DNA from 2 places in the Limosilactobacillus portuensis genome. Region 2 is predicted to be linked to the other one. Evidence: riboswitches for the same ligand, from Rfam matches in the RefSeq annotation. Region 2 holds a riboswitch; the other holds the start of a gene.
What was found. A riboswitch is a leader RNA that binds a small molecule or an ion and turns the genes downstream of it on or off. The one in region 2 is predicted to bind lysine.
Positions count from the first base shown of each region.

Region 1: it holds a riboswitch for lysine, as region 2 does, so the genes downstream of both, lysA (diaminopimelate decarboxylase) here and PRK60_RS01325 (amino acid permease) in region 2, are expected to answer to the same signal.

Region 1 is NZ_CP117296.1:959,032-964,795, reverse strand. Features, by position in the region: partial or broken gene PRK60_RS04885 (NCS2 family permease) at 252-1,558, opposite strand; lysine riboswitch at 1,758-1,937, shown strand; gene lysA (diaminopimelate decarboxylase) at 2,028-3,338, shown strand; gene dapD (2,3,4,5-tetrahydropyridine-2,6-dicarboxylate N-acetyltransferase) at 3,375-4,085, shown strand; gene PRK60_RS04870 (N-acetyldiaminopimelate deacetylase) at 4,095-5,240, shown strand; gene dapA (4-hydroxy-tetrahydrodipicolinate synthase) at 5,256-5,764, shown strand, end outside.
Region 2 is NZ_CP117296.1:295,850-301,613, reverse strand. Features, by position in the region: tRNA gene PRK60_RS01355 (tRNA-Pro) at 116-189, opposite strand; tRNA gene PRK60_RS01350 (tRNA-Arg) at 239-312, opposite strand; tRNA gene PRK60_RS01345 (tRNA-Gly) at 319-390, opposite strand; tRNA gene PRK60_RS01340 (tRNA-Leu) at 475-557, opposite strand; tRNA gene PRK60_RS01335 (tRNA-Val) at 561-633, opposite strand; gene PRK60_RS01330 (deoxynucleoside kinase) at 698-1,339, opposite strand; gene PRK60_RS01325 (amino acid permease) at 1,499-2,977, opposite strand; lysine riboswitch at 3,077-3,250, opposite strand; gene PRK60_RS01320 (GNAT family N-acetyltransferase) at 3,299-3,772, opposite strand; gene PRK60_RS01315 (phosphatase PAP2 family protein) at 3,844-4,518, opposite strand; gene PRK60_RS01310 (threonine/serine exporter family protein) at 4,569-5,042, opposite strand; gene PRK60_RS01305 (threonine/serine exporter family protein) at 5,052-5,764, opposite strand, start outside.

The DNA.
Region 1 (5,764 bases), 660 kb from region 2:
GAACATTAACCCCATAAAGAGATCAAAAAAAGACTAGGCTGAAATCAACCTAGTCATAATATGGTTGCCGGGCAACATTGCCATAACGTGTTCACTGTGACTTGCTAGAACTAACGATTCTAGGCGGCAGAGTCATAATGTGCTCGCTGGTGCCTTACTAGGACTAGCAAACTCCTTCCGAGGCGCAAGTCGCCTTCGTCAGGAGAAATTGCTAGCCTTCTGTAAGGCATTTACCCAGCTCGCACTTTCCTCTACTTCATATTCGTTATTGCAAAGAACAGAATAAAGATAACGAAGAGGGCGTACATCATTGGGGAGACGTCCTTATGGTGCTTAGAAGCAATCATGGTGATTGGGTAAGCGATCATTCCAAGGGCTAAACCATCGGAAATGGAGTAGGTTAATGGCATTCCGACCACAACAAGGAAGGCAGGAAAGGCCACTTCAAAGCGATCCCAGTTAATGTACTTCAGGTTATTTGCCATTAGGACTCCGACAATAATTAATGCTGGTGCAGTGACCGTTGTTGGAATTACTGCTAACAGGGGACTAAAGATCATGGAGATCAAGAATAGAATACCGACAAAGACGGCGGTTAAACCAGTTCGACCACCCATGGCAATTCCGGCACTGGATTCAACGGAAGTTCCTAGTGGTGCGGTACCACAAATTGCCCCTTCAACCATGGCAAGGGAGTCAGAGAGGAAGGCCTTACCAATTCGGGGGATCTTACCATTCTTGTCAACCATGCCAGCTTGTTGAGTCATCCCAATTAGTGTTCCGGCAGTATCGAAGAAAGTAACTAACAGGAAGGTGAGGACAACCATGAATAGTTGTGGTGTATTAATGTCCTTTAAGTGGAAGATGGCGTGACCAAATGTCGGGGCCATACTTGGTGCTGTTGAGATGATTCCATGAGGTAGTGGGATTTGACCGATGCACATCCCAAAGATAGCGGTAATGATCATTCCAATAAAAATTGACCCCGGTACTCGAGCAGCCATCAGGATCACGGTTAAGATTAAGCCAAATAGGGTTAACCAGACATCTGGGTTACCAAATGAACCAAGACCAACCAGGGATGATGAGTTGTTAACAATTAATTTCCCGTTCTGTAAACCAATGAAGGCAATAAATAACCCAATTCCGCAGAGATCGCGTATTTGATGTCTTTTGGAATTGCATCAACCACTTTTTCCCGCAATTTCAAGATTGTAATTAAGATAAACAGGAATGAGGCCACGAGGACACTGGCTAAGGCTGTTTGCCAATTAATGTGCATCCCAATAACTACATTGTAAGTAAAGAAAGCGGCACTTCCCAGCGTTGGCGCTAAAGCAATTGGGTAGTTAGCAATTAGTCCCATTAGGAAACAACCAACCGCCGTTGCGACTGCGGTAACCGTAAAGGCTGCCCCTTTATTAATCCCTGCCGCGTGCAGGATGTTCGGGTTAACAAATAGAATATATGACAGACTCACGAAAGTCGTCAGGGCAGCGATTAATTCAGCCTTGACGGTGGTATGAGCGTCACTTAAATGAAAGATCCGTTCTAACACGATCAATTCTCCTCTTCTTAAAACAAATTTAAAAACTTATTCCTACTAGAATATCACAGAATCCTGCCTAATGATTGCCGAACTTGAAGATTGACTAAATATGAAAGAAATATTCAATTGAGAACGAAACTTAATTAAATAAATATGAGAAAATTTAATGTTTCCGTTGACATTCTAATCTAATAACTTTATTATATTTATAAATCGAAGAGGCGCGGCCAACACCAGTAATCAATTTTAGCCTGCCAAGCAATGAGAATTGATGAACAGGGCGGTCGCCGAAGTACTTAACTTGGCACGGTTAAGGCACTGGGGCGTGGCTGAATAAGTTACGGACTGTCGTGGGACAATATCAGCCCACGTTGCGCTATCGACAAAACGGATAAAATGCATCCACTGTTTGTCTTCGCGCAGACAGTGGATTTTTTTATCACTTTGTTTTCCCCGAATGAGTAATGGAGGAATAAGTATGAACCAACAAATTACTGCTGACCAATTGAATGACGCGGGACACCTGATGATTGGTGGTTGTGATTCAATTGAACTAGCTCAGGAATATGGAACGCCATTAGTTGTTTATGACGTTTCCCAAATCCGGCAGCAAATTCGTAGCTTTCGGCGAGTATTTGATGCTAACCACGTTAACTATGCAGTTAGTTATGCAAGTAAGGCCTTTGCCGCAATTGCAATGTATCAGGTTGCTGCAGCCGAAGGAGCCCACGTTGATGTTGTTTCCGCTGGGGAACTTTATACAGCAATTAAGGCTGACTTCCCGATGGAACGGGTAAGTTTCCATGGTAATAATAAGTCGCGTGAAGAACTGGAAATGGCAATCGACCACCATGTTGGGACAATCATGATTGATAACTTCCATGAGATTGAATTATTAGCCGCGGTACTTGAAGAACGAAATGCATCCGTTGATGTAATGCTAAGAATCACTCCCGGGATTTCAGCTCATACAAATAAATACATCCAAACTGGGCAAGTTGATAGCAAATTTGGCTTCGATCTTCAATCTGATCAAGCAGATGAAGCATTGCAAAAGGTTCTGGCTAATCCGCGAATGAAGATGCGTGGTCTTCATGCTCATATTGGTTCACAAATCTTTGAACTAGCAGGCTTTGAAGGCGTGGCAAAGAAGTTAGTTGAAGTTGCTGCTCATTGGCGAGATGCATTTGGCTATGAAGCACAGGTAATTAACGTTGGTGGTGGTTTTGGGATTCGTTATGTCGCTGCTGACCACCCTCTCAAACCCGAAGAATTCGTTGATGCCATCATTAAGGCAATTAAAAAGGAAACTGTTGCAAAAGGACTCTCGATGCCGGCAATTTGGATTGAACCAGGACGGTCAATTGTTGGACCAGCGGGATATAACCTCTATACGGTTGGTTCCCGTAAGGATGTACCGGGTTTGAAACCATACGTCATGGTTGACGGGGGGATGGGTGACAATATTCGGCCAGCGCTCTATCAAGCCGAATACGAAACCGTTCTGGCAAGTAATCCGCAAGCACCGATCAAGGAACATGTCCGTCTTGCCGGAAAGTACTGTGAGTCTGGTGATATTTTAGCCCAAGATCAAGGCCTACCGGAAACTCAACCAGGTGACGTTCTTGCCATGCTTGATACTGGTGCTTATGGTTATTCAATGGCTTCAAATTATAACCGTAATCCCCGTCCAGCAGTTGTCTTTGCTGAAGACGGCAACGCCCAGCTTGTGATTGAGCGGGAGTCCTTAGCTGACTTGGTTCACTTGGATCGTAAATATCAACAATAATGACTAATAAATAATAGGAAGAAAGAGGTAACAACAATGGCTGAATTAGATGCACAAGCGATTATTAACTACATTGGCAATGCTCCCAAGAAGACGCCCGTAAAGGTTTATTTAAAAGGAAACTTAAGCGAAATTAACTTTCCAGAAGAAGTTCAATCATTTGTTGACAATCATACCGGTGTAATCTTTGGTGATTGGTCGGTGGTTGAACCATTATTGAAAGAAAATGCTGATTTGATTGCTGATTACCATATTGAAAATGATTGTCGTAATTCGGCAGTTCCCTTGCTTGATTTAAAGGGAATTAATGCTCGGATTGAACCAGGAGCAATCATTCGTGACAAGGTTTTAATTGGGAACAATGCCGTTGTCATGATGGGAGCAACAATTAATATTGGTGCTGAAATTGGTGATGACACGATGATTGATATGGGGGCAATCCTTGGTGGCCGAGCAATTGTCGGTAAGCATTGTCATATCGGTGCGGGAACCGTCCTTGCCGGAGTTGTCGAACCTGCTTCAGCCCAACCAGTGCTGATTGACGATAACGTATTAATCGGTGCTAATGCCGTGGTTATTGAAGGAGTTCATGTTGGTGAAGGCGCCGTTGTGGCTGCGGGAGCAATTGTTACCCATGACGTTGAGCCACATATAATGGTTGCCGGGGTCCCAGCTAAGTTTGTCAAAAAGGTTGATGCTAAGACTGAAAGTAAGACCGGCTTAGAAGACGACTTGCGGAAGTTATAGGAGCGCAAAATGTTAAGCGAAAGTGATTTAATTAAGATTCGGCGTCATCTTCATCAAATTCCGGAATTAGCACTTCAGGAGACCAAAACTCACCAGTTCCTTTTAGAAACGGTGAAGGCGATGAATCAGAAATTCTTAGAGATTCGTAATCCAGATGAACTGCCAACTTCAATGATGGTGTTAGTTCACGGCTTTGATCCGCAACGGACAATCGGGTACCGGACAGATATCGATGCTTTACCGGTAGAAGAACAGACTGGTTTGCCGTATTCTTCTCAGCACCCGGGCGTGATGCACGCTTGTGGTCATGATATTCACATGACTGTGGCATTAGGAGTCCTTTCCTACTTTAGTGAACACCAACCCAAGGACAACCTTCTCTTTTTCTTCCAACCAGCAGAAGAAAGCGAGAGCGGTGGTAAGCAATCATATGAACTAGGGTTATTTCATGGTCGTTGGCGTCCTGACGAATTTTATGGCTTACACGATAATCCTGATTTGCCTGCTGGGGCAATTGGTTGTCGAATGGGAACCTTATTTGCGGGAACAACTGAAGTGAACATTGATTTAACCGGAAAGGGTGGTCATGCCGCTTACCCGCAAGACGCCAACGATACGATTGTCGCGGCGGCAATGCTGATTAGTCAGGTGCAAACGATAATCTCACGGAGTATAGACCCAATTCAAAGCGGGGTAATTACTTTAGGAAAGATTGATGGCGGAACGATCAGAAACGTGATTGCTGGTCATACCCGAATCGAAGGGACGATCCGCGGGCTAACCCAAAAGATGATCGAAACGATTGATCAGCGGTTAAAAGATATTTGTGAAGGAATTGGCCGAAGTTACAACATGACGGTTAACCTTGAATTAAACCAGGGTGGCTATTGGCCAGTTGAGAATAACCCTGAATTGACCAAGCGTTTTATCTCATACATGAAGTCAACGCCTAATGTAAACTTTATTGAAACCGCACCGGCAATGACCGGAGAAGATTTTGGCTTTCTTTTGGCAAAGTTTCCGGGAACAATGTTTTGGTTGGGAGTCGATGATGATTCACAATTGCATTCAGCAACCTTAAAGCCAAAGGAAGAAGCCATCCAGCACGGTGTTGACGCAATTACAGGTTTCTTGGAATATCGGATGACAGAATAATTGGAGGAAGAGAATATGACAACATTAGCAAATGCAGATTTATTAACAGCGATTGTAACGCCTTTTAATAGTGATAACGAGATCGACTTTAACGCGTTAGAAAAGTTAACCAACTCATTGATTGACCGTGGTTGTAACGGCTTTGTCATCGGTGGAACTACTGGTGAAACTCCGGAACTAACCCATGATGAGAAGATTGCTTTATATACCCGGTTTGGGGAAATCGTTGATGGTCGGGTTCCTGTAATCGCTGGTACAGGAAGTAATAATCCTCAAGAAACAATTGCCCTCACTAATGAAGTTGGCCAAATTAACGGGATTGACTACGCTTTAGTAGTAGTACCACCTTACAACAAGCCAAACCAACGGGGGATGCTTGCCCACTTTAAGACGGTAGCAGACAACGTGAACTTGCCAATTATTATCTACAATATTCCAGGACGGACCGGCTCAAAGATGGCTCCAGAAACTGTCGTTGAACTTTCCCAACACCCAAATATCGCTGGAATTAAGCAGTGTGCACC
Region 2 (5,764 bases):
TCCCAAAAATTAAATTGTAATCTACAAGCAAAATGTCTTTCATCAAATCATTACTACTAAAAAAGCAGGACAGAACTAACAAATTAGTTTTCCCTGCTCCTTATAATTATGATAATCGGAACTACAAGATTTGAACTTGCGACCTCTGCGTCCCGAACGTAGCGCTCTACCAAGCTGAGCTAAGTTCCGAAAAGAAAAAGCGTGACAACACTAAGTAGTGTGCCACGCTTTTAAGTAGTGCACCCAGAAGGAGTCGAACCTTCAACCTTCTGATTCGTAGTCAGACACTCTATCCAATTGCGCTATGGGTGCATAAAGAGCGGAAGACGGGATTCGAACCCGCGACCTCCACCATGGCAAGGTGATGTTCTACCACTGAACTACTTCCGCATAACTGTTCTGCAACGATAATTAATATACCACGTGTCACAGACCGATGTCAATATGATTTTGAAATAAAGTTTTTATTCCAAATGCGGATGAAGGGACTTGAACCCTTACATCTAAAAGATACAAGATCCTAAATCTTGCGCGTCTGCCAATTCCGCCACATCCGCATATGGAGGATACAGGGCTCGAACCTGTGACCTCCTGCTTGTAAGGCAGATGCTCTCCCAACTGAGCTAATCCTCCGAAAAATGATATATTCATAATGGAACTTTATTAATATATCATTATTTAAATTTAGTGTCAATAATTATTTTAAACCAAGTTCAATTAATTTTTGATCAATCATTTTCAATACTTGGCGTGCTGCTGCTTGATCCTCAACAAAGTCATACTTATCCCCATCAATTAGCATCTTAGGACTGGCATTATATTGTTGATACCAGTCACGATAGCGTTCATTAAGGTTCTTATAGTAACTATAAAGGGAGGGATCATTGGCAAGTTGCTCGTATGACCGACCACGTTTTTTTATCCGCTCCAGCATTGTTTCGAATGAAACTTGAATCGTAATTAGCAGATTAGGAGCTTTTTGATGAGGCTGTTCAGGTAATTCTTCCATCATGTTGTGCAGTAATGATGAGTAGATAGCTGATTCTGTTTCAGTTGCCCGGCCCATATCAGCATTAAGTTTAAACAACAATGCATCTTCAAAGATCGAACGGTCAAGGACATTTAGATCATTTTCAAAAGAATCTTTAATCTCATCTAATCGTCGATTTAAAAAGTAAATCTGCAGTAAAAAACCGTACTTTTTCGGGTCCTTATAAAAAAGTGGCAAAATCTTATTATCATCAACAGATTCATAAAATGCTTGGCTATTCAAATGATCGGCCAGCAATCCAGTTAAGCTTGTCTTCCCGGCACCAATTGTCCCTGCGAGTGCAATCATTAAATGCTTCTCCCCCTTTAATTTATAAAAAACAACTTTACCATTCTACCATTGAACAGTAAAAAAAAGAAGATACTGAATCGGAAGTCTTTTTCCTAACTTTAAAGAGGATCCCTATACCTAAATTTCCTCGGTATAAGGATCCTCTTCTAATTTTAATTAATTTTGCTCTGGATCATACTTTTCCCCTTTAGTCTGCCGGGAAAGATCTACCTTTTTCAACGGAATAATATGAGTCTTATAGCGAATCTTGTAGTAGAAGAACAAAATTAAGAATAACGGCACACTCATGTATGTAATCAAAATATTTGACCAGTCAAGCTTTGCAAAGGCCTCAACATTCTGTCCACAAATAACAATTGTACAAAGAACGAACGCAAAAATTGGCCCAAAAGGATACAGAGTTGCGTGATATTTAAGTTCACTTACAGAATGACCTTGAGCAGTATAAGCTTTCCGGAACCGGTAATGCGAAATGGCAATTCCTAACCAGGCAATAAAGCCACAAAGTCCAGAAGCATCTGTTAAGTAAAGGTAAGCTTGAGGAACAATAAACTGAGTTGCAAATGCTAGTGTTGAAACAACCATCGTTCCAATTAGCGCATAAATCGGTATCCCACGACGGTTAACATAGCCAAAGAATCGCCATGCATAACCTTCGCGAGCCTGTGAGTAAAGCATCCGGGTTGAAGCATATAAACCAGAGTTAGCAGCAGAAACAACCGCAGTTAAGATAACCGCATTCATGATACTGGCAGCTACTGCTAAGCCAGCCCGCTTAAAAATAATTGTAAATGGACTCATTGTAATATTAGTAACATCCGAATTTAACAAGTTCTTATCTGTATATGGTAGGATACATGCAATTACAAAAATGGCAAAGATATAGAAAAGAAGAATTCGCCAGAAAGTTGAATGAATTGCCTTTGAAATTGACTTTTCAGGAGTAGCAGCCTCCCCAGCAGTAATCCCAACTAATTCTGTCCCCTGGAAAGAGAAACCAGCAACCAGAAATACACTAATAATTGCTGGAATTCCACCAACAAATGGTGCTTTCTTGTAGTGAAAATTACTAAAGCCAACAGGTTGACCGCCCATAATTCCCAGAATGATTGCAACTCCGACAATTAAGAAAACGATCACGGTAATTACCTTAATTAAAGCTAACCAATACTCTGTTTCACCGTACGAGCGAACTGATAAATAGTTGATAAGGAAAACTAAAACTAAGACGATCGTACTAAATACCCAGCTAGGAACATGCGGTAACCAGAAATTCATTACAATTCCTGCACTGGTTACGTCAACCGGAATTGTAATCGCCCAGTTAAACCAATAATTCCATCCCATTGCAAATCCCAATGCAGGATCAACAAACTTTGATGAAAATGCAGAAAACGAACCAGTAAGTGGCATATACGTTGACATTTCACCAAGACTAGTCATTAAGAAGTAGACCATAATCCCCATGATTCCGTATGCCACTAAAGCCCCACCTGGTCCAGCAGTTGAAATTGCCGAACCACTGGTGATAAATAGACCAGTACCAATCGTTCCGCCAAGAGCAATCATCGCCAGGTGACGTGTTTTAAGCGTCCTTTTTATCTGTCCCTGACCATTACCCGTGTCTTCTGTCATCTTAAATTCCTCCCGTAAATATCTGAGCGACTTATTCAATAAAAAAGAGTCTTCCAACAAGGCAACCTCATTAGAAGACCCAAAATTTATCATTGAATCGTTCAGCGAAGCGCCCCGCGATTTATCGCGACAGTCCATGACTTCTTCAATCATGACCCAATACCACCCAGAATAAGCTAGGCAATATTTCGGCATTCTTTCCTTTCAAAACCACTCCGGAACTTATTTTCCTAATAGTTAATACTGATAAAGAATGCAACCTCTTCATTTCGATAATATTATACTCTCATCATTTAATAACGCAAGACATCATCGTGTGTCTTACCGCTTCCAGAGTTCGATCATCCCTGGAGTTGTAGTAGTACGAATAAAATTACACCGTTTTAAAACACCAATTGATGAAGAATTATTACCCTTTACCTCTGCAATCACCGTAATCTGGGAATGACTTAACCGATTACAAACGGCATTTAACCCTTCTGTCATGTATCCTTGATGCTGTTCCTGCGGAAGAAGCAGGTAGCCAACTTCATATTGTCCAGTAAGAGTAAACCCCGTTTTATCGTAAGAATGAAGAAGGATTATCAAGCCGAGTAACCTTTGCCTGCTCCTTTCCCTTATTTGCAGTAGGCATTCCGTTTGGGCAAGCATTCTTAAAGTAACTAGATCAACTTTTCCAACTGTAACTAACCCTGCCTGCTGAAATAATGATTGGTATTTTAGTAGCGGTGTTAATTCGGTAATATTTTGTTGGCGAACTCTCTCAATACTAAGACGTTTCGTTTTAATTTCCATTAAATAAGCCATCCATTTCCCGGGAAATAAAAAACGCAAACAAATCAAAAATGATCCTTTGCGTTTCCCTATTAATAAATTGAGTTACTAAAGATTTTTAGCTCTTGTAGTTTAGGTGCCCAGGCAACGTATAACCATTCAGCAACTTGGAGCCAAGCATATGCCAAAACCATTGCTGCAATCGTATCTACAGGCCAGTGAGCATATAAGTATACCCGTGAAACCGCCAAGAAGAAAATTGCAAAAATTAATAATAACTGACAGATTGTCCGGACAGCTGCCTTTTGAATTATTGGGATTACCACAAGAAAAAGAATCCCGGCAACCAGAAACAATCCAAGAGTGTGGCCACTTGGAAAACTATAACCATCATCAGCTGCTAAATGTTGCGCTGGCCGTGCCCGTTTTACAAAATGCTTAACCAGCGTTCCTACGACATCCCCACCAATAATTGTACAAATTGCCCATACTGCAGGAATGCGGTAATTTCTCAGCCATAGGACAATTGCAATAATTAGAACCCATAGCAAGTCAAGCTTCGGGCTTGCTAAAAAGGAAATTAAGGTCATCAGGGCATGGAACCAGCCAATATTTTCAAGGCGTTGACTAGTAAATAACGATTGAAAAACCGCATCCATTGTGGTTCCGATCGTTGAATTGAACTTAATCATTAGCATCAAAATAATAAAAACGATCCCACTAATTGTAAATCGTTTCCACCGTTGATTATCTGGAACAATTAACATTATCTTTCTCCTATCATCAATTAAACATTAATTTAGAGTATACCATACCCCTAGCTTTTTGATTTTGAAGTTTTTGCTAAAGTGATATGCAAGTATTTTACCGCTCGAATTAACAGTTCGCCAAGCCCAAAGCCAAGAGTAATCGCCCCGGCAATTACAATAACTTGATAAAGATATATTGTTGCTAATTGATAGTCACCAATTGCAAAATTACGGACAAGTTTATAGGCCTGTCCCCCTGGAACAAACGGGACTAAAGCCGGAACATTAAATACAATCATCGGCATTTTCAGATGACGAGCGGCAACCATACTAAAGAGGGAAATTAACACGGCAGCAATAAGGTTACTAATTGCCAAGCCAGTATGCTGATGGTAATACATTATCCAATAGATAACCCAGACACCGCCACCAATAATTCCAGCCGTATTATACGCCCGTAACGGGATATGCAATAAAATACCGAAGCAGACGGTAGATATATATGAAAGAACAAATTGTATGAATAAGTTTTCCCAGTTCATTCGCTTCTCCTAACTAAAACGCATGATGATTACAATTGCACTACCAATCGCTACCGCAGTTAATATTGCTTCAATTCCACGAGTTGGGCCACTAATGAGATTACCAGAAACAAGGTCGCGAGCAGCGTTGGTTAGAGGAATTCCTGGTACTAGTGGCATTACACCGCCAATAATGATTGAATTGGCATTTTGGGTCCACCCAAGTTTAACGGTTAAGATTGCCAAACCACCAATCACCAATGACGCACAAAATTCACCAAGATACTGAATCTTAAATTTACGGACAACAAACGAAAACACAGCATAGCCTAAGCCGCCAATGATAAATGCCGCCCACCAGTCAACAACATCCCCAGTAAAAACAATCATCAAGGCAGCACTTAAAACTGCCGCTGCAAAAGCCTCTAATGGGTTTTGCCACCATTCAGTCATCTGCCGTTCAATTGACTTTAATTGAGCGTGAGCCTCGGGTAATTCAATTAGCCCGCTTGCTAATTCACGAGAAACTTCATTCACTGCCGCAACTTTACTAAGATCGTTTTTTCGGCGTCGAATGTCAGCAACCTGCGAATTAGGGAGATCATCACTACTCGCAACAATCCCGGTTAACGTTGTGAAAGCTTGAAATTTTCTCAAACCAGCATTTTTTGCCATTCGATCTAGGGTATCGTTGACCCGTTCCATATTTGAACCATTCTCAACAAGCAATCTCCCCGCTAGAA